One region of the Streptomyces sp. NPDC001270 genome, then DNA from elsewhere that is predicted to be linked to it. Evidence: riboswitches for the same ligand, from Rfam matches in the RefSeq annotation. Region 1 holds a riboswitch; the other holds the start of a gene.
What was found. A riboswitch is a leader RNA that binds a small molecule or an ion and turns the genes downstream of it on or off. The one in region 1 is predicted to bind glycine.
Positions count from the first base shown of each region.

Region 1 (7,578 bases):
CACTGATCCGGGACCGGCTGCCGACGCCGCGGCCCGCGCCGCCCCGGGCATCTTCACGTGAGAAGTGCCTTGCCCCCTGCGGCCCCAGAACGAGAGAACGGGCCATACAGGGACAAAACAACATAAAAGCATCCTAACCGGCCGGACCGCCGCGGTGCGTGCCGGTGCCCGTGACGTGCGGGGCGGGAACCACCGCGACTCACGGCACGACTACTCGGACGGTGCCCATGCGGGACCGGCTGTAGCCGGGAAGGAAACGAACGCGCTGATCAGGGCCCATCCCCCTAGCACTCGATGATGTTCACCGCGAGCCCGCCCCGGGCCGTTTCCTTGTACTTCACGGACATGTCCGCGCCGGTGTCCTTCATGGTCTTGATGACCTTGTCGAGGGAGACCAGGTGGGAGCCGTCGCCGCGCATCGCCATGCGGGCCGCGGTGACCGCCTTGACGGCGGCCATGCCGTTGCGTTCGATGCAGGGGATCTGGACCAGGCCGCCGACCGGGTCGCAGGTGAGGCCGAGGTTGTGCTCCATGCCGATCTCGGCGGCGTTCTCGACCTGTTCGGGGCTGCCGCCCAGTACCTCCGCGAGGGCGCCCGCCGCCATGGCGCAGGCGGAGCCGACCTCGCCCTGGCAGCCGACCTCGGCACCGGAGATGGAGGCGTTCTCCTTGAACAGCATGCCGATCGCGCCGGCCGCGAGCAGGAAGCGGACCACGCCGTCCTCGTCGGCGCCCGGCACGAAGTCGAGGTAGTAGCGCAGCACCGCCGGGATGATGCCGGCCGCGCCGTTGGTCGGGGCGGTCACCACCCGCCCGCCGGCCGCGTTCTCCTCGTTCACCGCCATCGCGTAGAGCGTGATCCACTCCATCGCGTGCGCGAGCGGGTCGCCCTCGGCCCGCAGTTGACGGGCCGACACGGCGGCCCTGCGCCGCACCTTCAGGCCGCCCGGCAGGATCCCCTCACGGGACAGACCGCGCGCCACGCACTCGCGCATCACCTGCCAGATCTCCAGCAGGCCCGCGCGGATCTCCTCCTCGGTGCGCCAGGCGCGCTCGTTCTCCAGCATCAGGGAGGAGATGGACAGGCCCGTCTCCTTCGTCAGGCGCAGCAGTTCGTCGCCCGTGCGGAAGGGGTACTTGAGGATCGTGTCGTCCAGCTTGATCCGGTCGGCGCCGACCGCGTCCTCGTCGACGACGAAGCCGCCGCCCACCGAGTAGTAGGTCTTGGTGAGCACGTCGCCGCCCTGCCCGTCGTACGCCCACAGGGTCATGCCGTTGGCGTGGTACGGCAGGGCCTTGCGGCGGTGCAGGACCAGGTCCGCGTCGGCGTCGAACGCGATCTCGTGCTCGCCGAGCAGCAGCAGCCGGCCCGACTCCCGGATGTCCGCCACCCGCTGGTCGGCGCCGGACACGTCCACCGTCCGGGGCGCGGCGCCCTCCAGCCCGAGCAGCACCGCCTTCGGCGTGCCGTGGCCGTGGCCCGTGGCGCCCAGCGAGCCGTACAGCTCGGCGCGTACGGACGCCACGGAGTCCAGCACACCTTCGTTGCGCAGGCGCGCGGCGAACATGCGGGCCGCGCGCATCGGGCCGACCGTGTGGGAGCTGGACGGGCCGATGCCGATCGAGAACAGGTCGAAGACGGAGATGGCCACGGTGACTCCTCCATGCGGGGTGGTGCGTGACGGGGTGCCGCGGTGCGGGACGCGCGTGCGCGGCACCCCGTGCGGCGGGACTACTTGCCCAGGCCGGGGTAGAGCGGGTGCTTCTCGGCCAGGGCCTGCACGCGTGCCGCCAGGGCGGACGCGTCGTACGACGGCTTCAGCGCCAGGGCGATGACGTCCGCGACCTCGGTGAAGTCCTCGGCCGTGAAGCCGCGGGTGGCGAGGGCGGGCGTGCCGATGCGCAGGCCCGAGGTGACCATCGGCGGGCGAGGGTCGTTCGGGACGGCGTTGCGGTTGACCGTGATGCCGATCTCGTGGAGGCGGTCCTCCGCCTGCTGCCCGTCCAGTTCGGACGCGCGCAGGTCGACCAGGATCAGATGGACGTCCGTGCCGCCGGACAGCACGTTCACGCCGGCCTCACGGGCGTCCGGCGCGGTCAGCCGCTCGGCGAGGATCCGGGCGCCGTCCACCGTACGGCGCTGGCGCTCCTTGAACCCGTCCGAGGCCGCGATCTTGAAGGAGACCGCCTTGGCCGCGATCACATGCTCCAGCGGGCCGCCCTGGAAGCCCGGGAACACCGACGAGTTCAGCTTCTTCGCGAAGTCCTGCTTCGCGAGGATGATGCCGCCGCGCGGGCCGCCCAGCGTCTTGTGGGTGGTGGAGGTGACGACATCGGCGTACGGCACCGGGTTGGGGTGCAGGCCCGCGGCGACCAGCCCGGCGAAGTGGGCCATGTCCACCCACAGGTACGCCTCGACCTCGTCGGCGATCCGCCGGAACTCCGCGAAGTCCAGCTGCCGCGGGTACGCGGACCAGCCCGCGATGATCACCTTCGGGCGGTGCTCCTTGGCCAGCCGCTCCACCTCGGCCATGTCGACCAGACCGGCCTCGTCGACGTGGTAGGCGACCACGTCGAACTGCTTGCCGGAGAAGTTCAGCCGCATGCCGTGGGTGAGGTGGCCGCCGTGCGCCAGGTCCAGGCCGAGGATCGTGTCGCCGGGCTGGGCCAGCGCGAACAGCGCGGCCTGGTTGGCGGAGGCGCCCGAGTGGGGCTGCACATTGGCGTACTCGGCGCCGAACAGCTCCTTGACCCGGTCGATGGCGATCTGCTCGGTCACGTCGACGTGCTCGCAGCCGCCGTAGTAGCGGCGGCCCGGGTAGCCCTCGGCGTACTTGTTGGTGAGGACCGAGCCCTGCGCCTCCATCACCGCGAGGGGCGCGAAGTTCTCGGAGGCGATCATTTCGAGGGTGGACTGCTGGCGGTGCAGCTCGGCGTCGACCGCGGCGGCCACGTCCGGGTCCAGCTCGTGCAGGGGTGTGTTCATCAGCGACATGGGGCCAGGACTCCTCAGCCGGTGGTGAAGGCGACGTACTCGGCGGCGGAGAGCAGGTCGGCCGGCTCCTCGGCGACGCGCACCCGGAACAGCCAGCCGCCCTCGAAGGGGGCCGAGTTCACCAGTGACGGGTCGTCGACGACGTCCTGGTTGATCTCGGTGACCTCGCCGGTGACGGGGGAGTACAGGTCGGACACCGACTTGGTCGACTCCAGTTCGCCGCAGGTCTCGCCCGCGGTCACAGCGTCGCCGACCTCCGGGAGCTGGACGAACACCACATCACCGAGCGAGTTCGCCGCGAACTCCGTGATGCCGACCGTCGAGACGCCGTCCGCGGCGGCCGACAGCCACTCGTGCTCCTTGCTGTAGCGCAGTTGCTGGGGGTTGCTCATGGCTTGAATTCTCCTGTACGCGGGGGAGTGCTGATGACGGGGGGAAGGGGGAAGGCGCAGGTGGACGGGGCAGTGTGCCCGGCATCACAGCGGACCGGGGCCAGTCTCTACTTCTGCCGCCGGTAGAAGGGGAGCGCCACAACCTCGTACGGCTCGTGGGTGCCGCGGATGTCCACGCCGACGCCCGCCGTGCCCGGCGCCGCGTGCACCGCGTCGACGTACGCCATGGCGATGGGCCGGCCCAGGGTGGGGGAGGGGGCACCGGAGGTGACCTCGCCGATCACCGCGCCGCCCGCGACCACCGGGTACCCGGCGCGCGGCACCCGGCGGCCCTCGGCGACCAGACCGACCAGCACCCGCGGCGGGTTCTGCTCGGCCCGCCCGGCGGCCGTCAGCAGCGCCTCGCGCCCGACGAAGTCGCCCTCCTTGCCGAACTTCACCACCCGGCCGAGTCCGGCGTCGAACGGCGTGAGCGAGGTCGACAGCTCGTGCCCGTACAGCGGCATGCCCGCCTCGAGGCGCAGCGTGTCCCGGCAGGACAGCCCGCACGGAACCAGTCCGGCCGGGGCGCCCGCCTCGGTCAGCGCCTGCCAGAGCTTCTCCGCGTCGCCCGGCGCCACGAACAGCTCGAAGCCGTCCTCACCGGTGTAGCCGGTACGGGCGATCAGCGCGGGCACACCCGCGACGGTGCCGGGCAGGCCCGCGTAGTACTTCAGGCCGTCCAGGTCGGCATCGGTCAGGGAAGCCAGGATGCCGGGGGACTCGGGGCCCTGGACGGCGATCAGGGCGTAGGCGTCGCGGTCGTCACGGACCTGCGCGTCGAAGCCCGCGGACCGTTCCACCAGCGCGTCGAGCACCACCTGGGCGTTGCCGGCGTTCGCGACGACCAGGTACTCGCGCTCGGCCAGCCGGTAGACGATCAGGTCGTCCAGGATGCCGCCGTCGGCCCGGCAGATCATGGTGTACCGGGCCCGGCCGGTTTTGACGGCGCCGATGTCGCCGACCAGCGCGTGATCCAGCAGCGCGGCGGCCTGCGGGCCGGTCACGGTGATCTCACCCATGTGCGAGAGGTCGAAAAGCCCCGCCCGGGTCCGCACGGCGAGGTGCTCGTCGCGCTCGGAGCCGTAGCGCAGCGGCATGTCCCAGCCGGCGAAGTCGGTCATCGTCGCACCGAGCGAGCGGTGCAGGGCGTCCAGCGCGGTACGCCGTGGACGAGGGGATTCGGTGCTGCTCATCGGTCGGTCGTCTCCCAGGGCGATGGGGGTCGCCCGCGCGGGCGGGGCCGAACGCGGGCAGGGCGGGGAAGGTCCTCCCCATCTGTCATCGGAACCTGAGAGGTTCGCCATGACCGGCGGCGTACGCAACGTCGTACGGCGGTCACGGCTTGCACCTTGGGTGGAGCCACCGGACAGCGGCCCGCTTTTCAGATGTGCCTCGCCCGCGCGGTGACGGTGCCTGAGAGATTCAAGGGAGGGACTTGCTCCTTCGGCGTCCCAGCAGGACTAGCAGGACTGCTGGGAACTCTCCCGCGCGGATTCAAGCGGCCGGTATGCAGTTGGCGGGCTCATCATTGCACGCCTCGCCGCCGCACGGCAGACCGGATCCGTGACCGGTCTGTGGCAGAACGCGCACGGCACGGTGAGGCATCGCGCATTACCTTCTCTTTACACTTGACGGGGATGGGGATGTCCAGACCCCAAGGGGAGGACGATCACGGTGAACAGGACCACGTCGTACGCCACGACCACGGGTCTCGCGCTGCCCGAGAAGCCCGCGGGCCGGGCCGTCGGACGGTGCGCGGGGCGACCCGCGCCGGTCGTCCGCGACCTGCGCGAACGGTCCGGCCGCAGCCCACGCGCCCTGCACTTCGGCCGCCACGACCTGGCCGTGGTCACGGGCCTGCCCGGCAGCGGCAAGTCGACCCTGATGGATCGGACGGTCCAGGGCGGCGGAGCCGTCAGGGTCGACTCCCAGGACACCCGGGACCGCTGGGAGGCCCGGCTCCCGCGCTTCCTCCCGTACACGCTCTACCGCCCCCTGGTCCGCCTCGCCCACTACGCCGCGCTGCGCCGCGCCCTGCGCACCGGCGGGGGCGTCGTGGTGCACGACTGCGGCACCCAGTCCTGGGTGCGCGGCTGGCTGGCCCGCGAGGCCCGGCGACGCGGCGGCACGCTGCACCTGATCCTGCTCGACGTCCCGCCCGCCACGGCCCGCGACGGCCAGCGCGACCGCGGCCGGGGCGTCTCCCGCTACGCCTTCCTGCGCCACCGCAGGGCGGCCGCCCGGCTGCTGCGCGCGGTGGAGCGGGGCGAGCCGCCCGCGGGCTGCGGTTCGGCGGTGCTGCTCGACCGGGACGCCGCGGACGTGCTGCACCGGATCGGCTTCGCGGGGTGAGGGCCTGTCACCGGTACCCGTTAGCCTTTCCAGCCACAGCAGTGTTTTCCAGCAGGCGGTAGGCAGATGGACTTCCCGGCGGACTTCCCAGCGGATTTTCCGGCACAGGCACACCCCCACCCGCACGGCGGATGGCCAGGCAACGAACTGGAGGAGGTGCTCTCCGCCTCCCTCGGCGTCCCGTCGGCAGGCGGCCGGATCGTCGAGGTCCTGGGCCGCAGCTTCTTCTGGATCCCGCTGCCGGAGGGCGGCGGCCCGGACAGCGGCCCCCTCGACCTGCCGACGGTGGACATCGAGGGCCAGGCGTACGTCCCGGTCTTCAGCTCCGAGGAACAGTTCCGTCAGGTGGTCGGCGCCCACCTGGCGTACACCATCGCGCCCGCCGTGGAGTTCGCCCGCGGCCTGCCCCCGCAGGTCGGCATCGCCGTCAACGCGGGCGGGGTGGTCGGCCTTCCGCTCCCGCCGGAAGCGGTGGCCGAACTGTGCCGTGCGGACCACACCGCGCTGGACGGCCCGACGAGCGGCGGCCGGGTCCGGCTGTTCGAACCGGACTGGCAGGACGACCCGGTCGACTTCCTGTCCGCCGCCTCCGCCGAGTTCGCGGCGACCGGCGTGATCCGCACGGCCCGCCGCTGCCTCGCGGCCGTCGAGACGGCGGACCCGGTGCTGTTCGTCGGCGTCGAACTCGCCCAGTGGGAGGGCGATCTGCGGGAACTGCCGCTGGCCGCCCTGGGCCGGGCGCTGGCGCAGGTCCCGGTGCGGTGGCCGGTCAACCTGGTCCTGCTGGACGTCGCCGAGGACCCGGTGGGTGACTGGCTCAGGGGCCACGTGCGGCCCTTCTACCAGCACGGCCAGTAGGCGGCGCCGCGCCGGCCGGGCGGGGACGTCCGCAGGTGGGGCGTGTCGCCGGTCGGGCGCACCGCGGGTTGCCGGGGCGCCGGTCGCCGGTCGTCGGCCGCTCCGGCGCCCGACACCGGGCCTCGGCCGGTCGCCCGCGGCGGCGCCGGACACCGGCCGGTCACCGGGCGGCCGCGGCGACGCCGTGGCCGGGCGCGCCCGCGAGGCGGGGCCGCACACACGCCCGCGCGCCGGAGCCGCACACCGGCACCGCCCCGCGCCCCTCGGGAGCGCTGCCCGGCCTGCCACGCACCGACCACACACCCACCACGCACCCGCCCGCGAACAAGGAGCCCCGGGCCACCGGACGCTTAAGCTGTCTCCCGAACGCGGGGTAGTCGAAGAAGAGGCGGTAAGTCAGGTGAGCGCGAGCCTCAGCGGCAGCGTCGAGCACACGCTGCGCCAGGTCACGCCCGGGCGTTACGACGCCTACGAGGCGCTCCTGCGCGCGCTCGCGACACCCGGTTCCGGCCAGGTCTGGATGCTCCTGTGGCACGGTCAGGCGGGCTCCCCCGACGCCCAGTACGGAACCATGGAGGTCGACGGCTACGGCTACGCCCCGTGCGTCACCTCCGCCCAGGAGCTGTCCGCCAGTGGCTGGAACCGCTCGTACGAGGTGGTCGACGGGCTCGACGTGGCCCGCACCCTCTATCCGGACCACTACGGCATCTGGCTCAACCCGCACGCTCCGGGCGGCGGCGTCGGCATCCCCTGGCTCGATCTGCGCCGCATCGCCACGGGCCTGGACCGCCAGCCGGCCGGCCCGCTCCGGCTGTCGGAACCCGGCATCGAGATCCCGCAGTTCTACGCCCTGCTCGCCCAGAACGCCCACCGCACCCCGGTGGTCCGCTCGCTGCGCCGCGCCTGGGTGCAGCCGGCCCTCGGCGCGCCCTACCTGGC
Region 1 is NZ_JBIAXM010000010.1:263,748-271,325, reverse strand. It holds gene ACFY2B_RS19420 (L-serine ammonia-lyase) at 285-1,652, opposite strand; gene glyA (serine hydroxymethyltransferase) at 1,733-2,995, opposite strand; gene gcvH (glycine cleavage system protein GcvH) at 3,010-3,387, opposite strand; gene gcvT (glycine cleavage system aminomethyltransferase GcvT) at 3,495-4,622, opposite strand; glycine riboswitch at 4,821-4,926, opposite strand; gene ACFY2B_RS19400 (AAA family ATPase) at 5,104-5,781, shown strand; gene ACFY2B_RS19395 (enhanced serine sensitivity protein SseB) at 5,848-6,639, shown strand; gene ACFY2B_RS19390 (enhanced serine sensitivity protein SseB C-terminal domain-containing protein) at 7,040-7,578, shown strand, end outside.

Region 2 (7,578 bases), on a different contig from region 1:
CAAGCCCGACGGCCTGCTGCTGATCGAACCGGGCACCGAGCGTGCGCTGCTCGCTCCGCTGCCGGTGCGGACCCTGCCGGGGGTGGGACCGGCCACCGGTGACCACCTGCGGCGGGCCGGGATCTCGACGGTCGAGGAGCTTGCCGAGGCCGGTGAGGACGAGCTGGTGCGCCTGCTGGGCAAGGCCCACGGGCACGCCTTGTACGCCATGGCGCTGGCGCACGACGAGCGGCCGGTGGTGGCCGAGCGGGAGACGAAGTCGGTGTCCGTCGAGGACACGTACGACGTCGACATCCACGATCGTCTCCGGGTCGGCCTGGAGGTGCAGCGGCTGGCCGGCCGGTGCGTGCGGCGGCTGCGTGCGGCGGGACTGTCGGGACGGACCATCGTGCTGAAGGTGCGGCGGTACGACTTCTCCACGCTGACCAGGTCGGAGACGCTGCGGGGGCCCACGGACGATCCGGCGGTGGTGCGGGAGGCGGCGATGCGGCTGCTGGAGTCCGTGGACACGACGGGCGGGGTGCGGCTGCTCGGCGTGGGCGTCTCCGGTCTCGCCGACTACACCCAGGAGGACCTGTTCGCCCAGGCGGCGGAGGAGGCGGCCGACGCGGCATCGGAGGAGACGGCGGCCGAGCCCGTCGAGGAGCGGCCGACGGCGGCCGAACGGCATTGGGCCGCGGGGCACGACGTGCGGCACACCGAGTACGGGCACGGGTGGGTGCAGGGCAGCGGACTCGGCCGGGTCACGGTGCGATTCGAGACTCCCGTCTCGCAGCCGGGCCGGGTGCGGACGTTCCGGGTCGACGATCCCGATCTGGAGCCCGCGGATCCGTTGCCGTTGTTGTCCGGGGGAGCGGAGGGGGCTGAGGGCGGACCGGTGGTGGGGTCGCCGTCGCCGTCGTCGCGGGGGACCCGCTGACGTGGAGCCGGGCAGGGCCGCGGGGTGAGCGCGGCTGAACAGGGCCCGGCGAGCGGGGTGGGGCGGAAAGGGGGCTGGGAGGGCTGAGGGAGCGAGCCGGGGGAGAAGGGGGACCGAGGAACGAGGGGCCGAGCCCTCGGGCCGTCCGAGCGTGCCGGCACGGGGTCCGGCGCGTACCAGGTGGTGGTGAACGGGGCAGGCAGGGGGAGGGGCGGGGCTTTCCGTGCCGGGGGAGACGGAAGGGACGCTCCGCGTGGGCGACCGCACCGCCGTCTCCGCCCGGGGTCGAGGCGGGCGGAGACGGCGGTGTGCTGGGAGGGGCACGATGCGACGGATCCGGTGAGCGACGTACCCGATGGGGTGGGGCGTGCCGAAGGGGCGGTGCCGAGACCGGGGACGGACGACGGGTGACATGGAAGGGAACGGGGGCGTTGGGCCGTACAGGCGTGAGGCCGTGGGGGAAGGATGCCCGGGGTGGCATCAGGTCTCGTCCTGGCCCGCCAGCCTGCCGAAGTCGTGGTCGGGCTGCGGTGACGGTGCCGCCACGTCCAGGCCGTAGTGGTGGTAGAGCTGGAGTTCCTGTTCAGGGGAGAGATGGCGGCCCACGCCGAAGTCGGGGGCGTCCTTGATGAGGGCGCGGTCGAAGGGGACACGCAGATTGCCCTCGATCAGCTCGCTCGGCTCAAGGGGGACGAAGGCGTCCCTGGAGAACAGGCCCGTCCGTATGGCCGCCCACTCCGGCACTCCCGTGGCATCGTCGAGGTACACCTCGTCGATGGTGCCGATCTTGGTGCCGTTGCGGTCGAACGCCTTGCGGCCGATCAGGTTGCGCGGATCGATGTCGGTCTGCACGGTCCCTCCTCATTGGTCGCAATCATGCGTAAGCACTACAAAAGAGCAGAAACGAGGCGGCGGCCACTCGAAGGTCCTGCCGATGGCGTCGCTGGTAGGCTGGCAGTTGGCTGCTGATCCCGTGCGGGAGAGTCCTCCGGACATCGTCCGAGGCGCCGAAGGAGCAAATCCTCCCCGGAATCTCTCAGGCACACGTACCGCACGGGCGAGGTCACTCTGGAAAGCAGGGCGGGTGCCGACGGTTCCCGCTCTCACCGACGGGGAAAGCCGTGACGCCTCGGGTGGCACGGTGAAGCTCTCAGGTCGAGATGACAGAGGGGGAGGCCGTCGGGGTGCCCGCGCCGGGGCGCCCCTCGAAGGTCGTCAGACCAGGAGGCCTCCGCAATGACCGCCCATCGCACTCCGCTCTCCGAGCTCGAACAGGGCACCCCCTTCGAGCAGCGGCACATCGGGCCCGACCAGGAGGCGCGGGAGAAGATGCTCGCGCAGGTCGGTTACGGCTCGCTCGACGAGCTGACCGCCGCCGCGGTGCCGGATGTGATCAAGAACGCCGACGCGCTCGATCTGCCGGGCGCCCGGACCGAGGCCGAGGTGCTGGCCGAGCTGCGTTCCCTCGCGGACCGCAACCAGGTCCTCGGTTCGATGATCGGGCTCGGCTACTACGGCACCTTCACGCCGCCCGTCATCCTGCGTAACGTCATGGAGAACCCGGCCTGGTACACGGCCTACACGCCCTACCAGCCGGAGATCTCCCAGGGCCGGCTCGAAGCCCTGCTGAACTTCCAGACCATGGTCGCCGACCTCACCGGACTGCCCACGTCCGGTGCCTCCCTGCTCGACGAGGGCACGGCCGCGGCCGAGGCGATGGCCTTGTCCCGGCGCATGGGCAGGAACAAGAAGGGCCTCTTCCTGGTCGACGCGGACACACTGCCGCAGACCGTCGCCGTGATCCGCACCCGCGCCGAACCGACCGGCGTGGAGGTCGTGGTCGCCGACCTGCACGAGGGCATCCCGGCCGGGATCGCCGAGCGGGAGATCAACGGCGTACTGATCCAGTACCCGGGCGCCTCCGGCGCCGTACGCGACCTCGAGCCGGTCATCGAGCGGGCGCACGAGCTCGGCGCGCTCGTCACCGTCGCCGCCGATCTGCTCGCCCTCACCCTCCTGAAGTCGCCGGGCGAACTGGGTGCGGACATCGCCGTCGGTACGACCCAGCGCTTCGGTGTGCCGATGGGCTTCGGCGGGCCGCATGCCGGCTACATGGCCGTGCACGAGAAGTTCGCGCGCAGCCTGCCGGGCCGCCTCGTGGGCGTCTCCGTCGACGCCGACGGACACCGGGCCTACCGGCTCGCCCTGCAGACCCGGGAACAGCACATCCGGCGGGAGAAGGCCACCAGCAACATCTGCACCGCGCAGGTGCTGCTCGCGGTGATGGCGGGCATGTACGCCGTCTACCACGGTCCCGAGGGGCTGCGTGCCATCGCGCGACGCACCCACCGCTACGCGGCGATCCTCGCGGCGGGCCTGGCCGGCGGCGGTTTCAGGACCGTCCACGGTGCCTACTTCGACACGCTGACGGTCGAGGCCACGGGCCGCGCCGAGCGGATCGTCGCCGACGCGCGGGAGAACGGCGTCAACCTGCACCTCGTCGATCCCGACCACGTCTCCATCGCGTGCGACGAGACGACCACCCGGGCCCGGGTCGGTGCCGTGTGGGCCGCCTTCGGGGTGCGGGGTGACGTCGAGGCGCTGGACGCGGCCACCGAGGACGCACTGCCGCAGGCGCTGCTGCGCACCGACGAGTTCCTGACCCATCCGGTCTTCCAGCAGCACCGCTCCGAGACCGCGATGCTGCGCTACCTGCGCAAGCTGGCCGACCGGGACTACGCGCTGGACCGCGGCATGATCCCGCTGGGCTCCTGCACGATGAAGCTCAACGCGACCACCGAGATGGAACCGGTCACCTGGCCCGAGTTCGGCCAGCTGCACCCGTTCGCGCCCGCCGAGCAGGTGCAGGGCTACCTCACCCTCATCCATGAGCTGGAGGAGCGGCTCGCCGAGGTCACCGGGTACGACAAGGTCTCGCTCCAGCCCAACGCCGGTTCGCAGGGCGAGCTGGCCGGTCTGCTGGCCGTGCGCGGCTATCACCGGGCCAACGGCGACGACCAGCGCGTCGTCTGCCTCATCCCGTCCTCCGCGCACGGCACCAACGCCGCGAGCGCGGTGATGGCCGGGATGAAGGTCGTCGTCGTGAAGACCGCCGAGGACGGCGAGATCGACGTCGCGGACCTGCGGGCGAAGATCGAGCAGTACCGCGACGAGCTGGCGGTGCTGATGATCACGTATCCGTCGACGCACGGCGTCTTCGAGGAGCACGTCGCCGACATCTGCGCCCAGGTGCACGAGGCCGGCGGCCAGGTGTACGTGGACGGCGCCAACCTCAACGCCCTCGTCGGGCTCGCCAAGCCGGGCCACTTCGGCGGTGACGTCTCGCACCTCAACCTGCACAAGACGTTCTGCATCCCGCACGGCGGCGGCGGTCCCGGCGTGGGCCCCGTGGGCGTCCGCTCGCACCTGGCGCCGTACCTGCCGAACCACCCGCTCCAGCCCGCCGCCGGTCCGGAGACGGGCGTCGGCCCGATCTCGGCCGCTCCGTGGGGTTCGGCGGGGATACTGCCCATCTCGTGGGCGTACGTCCGGCTCATGGGCGGCGCGGGGCTGAAGCGGGCCACGCAGGTGGCCGTGCTGGCCGCCAACTACATCGCCAAGCGGCTGGAGCCCCACTACCCGGTGCTCTACACGGGTCCCGGCGGCCTGGTCGCGCACGAGTGCATCATCGACCTGCGGCCGCTGACCAAGGCGACCGGTGTGAGCGTGGACGACGTGGCCAAGCGGCTGATCGACTACGGCTTCCACGCGCCGACGATGTCGTTCCCGGTGGCCGGCACGCTGATGATCGAGCCGACCGAATCGGAAGACCTGATCGAGCTCGACCGGTTCTGCGAGGCGATGATCGCGATCCGTACGGAGATCGACAAGGTCGGTGCCGGTGAGTGGCCCGCGGACGACAACCCGCTGCGCAACGCCCCGCACACCGCGGCCGCGCTCGGCGGCGACTGGGCGCACGCCTACAGCCGCGCGGAGGCCGTCTTCCCCGCCGGTGTCTCGGCCGCCGACAAGTACTGGCCGCCGGTGCGCCGGATCGACCAGGCGTTCGGCGACCGGAACCTGGTCTGCTCCTGCCCGCCGCTGGACGCGTACGCGGACTGAACCGGGCGGGCGCGCCAGCGTGTACGGGCTCCCGTCCGAGGCCGGGACGGGAGCCCGCACGCGTGCGAGGCCGGCCTTCGGCGCCATCGGCGGAGAGGGGTCGGCCGGACGGCGTCCTCAGGCCGTCGCCAAGGACACCTCGGTCGACTTGATCAGGGCGAAGACGGGCGAGCCGGCCGCCAGGCCCAGGTCGGTGACGGACTCCTCGGTGATGGCCGAGGTCAGTTCGCCGCCTTCGACCGCGATCTTCACCGCGGCCATCGCGCCGCCGGTGGCGATGCCGGTGACGGTCCCGGGCAGTTGGTTGCGGATCGAGACGCGCTGGACGGGGGCGGTGGCCAGGGCGACCTCCGTCGACTTCACCAGGGCGCGCACGGTGGAGCCCGTGGTCAGACCGAGGTCCTCGGCGGCCTCCAGGGTGATCGCGGCGGTCAGGTCCTGACCGCCGGTGAGACGGACCTTCACCGTGGCCATCGCCTCGCCCGGGGTGACGGCGGTGACGGTGCCGGGGAGCTGGTTGCGGATGCTCAGGCTCATGGGACGGCCTCGCAGAATGTGGGGGATTGGGGGGTTATGGGCCCTGACGGTCCCCACCGTAGCCGCAGCCGGTGCCTCAGGCCGGGTAGGCGTGGGTCTGCGTCGCCTTGACCGTCGCCCAGACCGGCGTGCCGGGCTGCAGGCCGAGTTCCGCGGCGGCGACCGTGGTGAGGTCGGCGGCGACGGACAGCTCCCCGCCGAGATCGGCACGGATCTGATCGCCGTGCGTCTCCAGGCCGACCACCTCGCAGCGCCAGAGATTGCGGGCGCTGGAACCGGTCGGGCGGTCCCGGTGGAGGGTGACGGCGCTCGGCGGGAAGGCCACGAAGACCGGGCCCGACAGGTCCTCGGTCGTGGTGATCGCCGGGCCGTCGTCCAGCCGTACCGAGTGGCCGTCCGCTCGCCCCCGGTAGAGGTTGAGGCCGACCAGATGCGCGATGTAGTCCGTGCGCGGACGGCGGGCGATCTCAGTGGGCGAGCCCTCCTGGACCACACGGCCGTGCTCGACCACGACGAGCCGGTCGGCCAGCACCATGGCGTCCAGCGGGTCGTGCGTCACCAGGACCGCGACCGCCTCGAACTCGGCCAGGTGGCGGCGGAGTTGGGCGCGCACCTCCAGCCGGGTGCGGGCGTCGAGGGCGGCCAGCGGCTCGTCGAGGAGCAGCAGCCGGGGGCTGGTGGCCAGGGCCCGGGCCACCGCGACCCGCTGGGCCTGGCCGCCGGACAGCCGGCGGGGCTTGGCCGCCGCGTGCTCCGCCAGACCCATGCGCTCCAGCCAGCCGACGGCCAGCGCGCGCGCCGCGGCCTTGCCCGCGCCCTGGCAGCGCGGGCCGAAGGCCACGTTGTCCAGGGCGGACAGATGCGGAAAGAGCAGATAGTCCTGGAAGACGACACCGACGGGACGCGACTCCGGGGCGGTGCGGTCGAGGGCAACGCCGTCCAGGTGCAGATGGCCGCCGGTGAGCGGATCCAGCCCGGCGAGGGCGCGCAGGGCCGTGGTCTTGCCGGCACCGTTGGGGCCCAGCAGGGCGACGACGTCCCCGGGTGCGGCCCGCAGGGCGATGTCGAGGCGGAAGGAACCGCGGTCGACGACGAGCCGGGCGTCAAGCCCGTCACCGCGGGTGCCTTCGGCGACGAGGCCGGCCGTGGTGTCGTCGATGTCCGTCATGGGGTGCACTTCCAGGAGTCGGGCGGGGTGGGGCGGGCCTGCGTGCCGGGCGGGGCCGGACCGGCGGGTTCCGCGGGCTCGGCCGCCGGCCGGGCGCCGCCGGGGCGGTCGGCGGCCGGAGCTGCTGCTTGGACGCGGTCGGTGTCGGATGCGGCTCGTACCGGCGATCGTACGGCTGCGGGCCCCGGGAACGTACGCTCTCCCGCCGCAGGTTCCCGGCCCTTGACTCCTCGCGTGCCCTGATTCCGCAGCTTCCCGGACCGTGAGCCCTCAAGCCCTCGCGCGCCCTGTCGCCGTACGTTCCTGGCCCGCACGTCTTCCCGGGCCCACTCCCGGTCTGTTCCCGCGGACCGCGTCCCGCCCGCTGTACAAACCGGGGCCGTGCGAGCCGGGGCCGTGCGAGGCGGCCGGACGGGCGGCGACGGACGGGCCGGTCTTCTCATGGTGTCGTCAGCCAGCGGTCCCGCAGGCCCGCCAGTACCGCGATCGAGACCGCCAGCAGGACCAGGCTGAGAGCGATGGCCGCGTCGGGGTCGTTCTGGAGGGCGAGGTAGACCGCGAGGGGCATGGTCTGGGTACGGCCGGGGAAGTTCCCGGCGAACGTGATGGTCGCGCCGAACTCGCCGAGCGCCCGGGCCCAGGCCAGGACCGCGCCCGCCGCGATACCGGGAGCGATCAGCGGCAGGGTGACCCGACGGAACGCGGTGAACCGGGACGCGCCCAGGGTGGTGGCCGCCTCTTCGAAGCGCGGGTCCGCGGCGCGCAGCGTGCCCTCGACGCTGATCACGAGGAACGGCATCGCGACGAAGGCTTCGGCGATCACGACGCCCGT
Region 2 is NZ_JBIAXM010000059.1:9,528-17,105, forward strand. It holds gene ACFY2B_RS43860 (DNA polymerase IV) at 1-919, shown strand, start outside; gene ACFY2B_RS43865 (PRC-barrel domain-containing protein) at 1,400-1,771, opposite strand; glycine riboswitch at 1,886-1,981, shown strand; gene gcvP (aminomethyl-transferring glycine dehydrogenase) at 2,156-5,041, shown strand; gene ACFY2B_RS43875 (molybdopterin-binding protein) at 5,159-5,578, opposite strand; gene ACFY2B_RS43880 (ABC transporter ATP-binding protein) at 5,655-6,746, opposite strand; gene modB (molybdate ABC transporter permease subunit) at 7,186-7,578, opposite strand, start outside.
Region 2: linked by a shared signal. The riboswitch ahead of gcvP (aminomethyl-transferring glycine dehydrogenase) and the one ahead of gcvT (glycine cleavage system aminomethyltransferase GcvT) in region 1 are both predicted to bind glycine.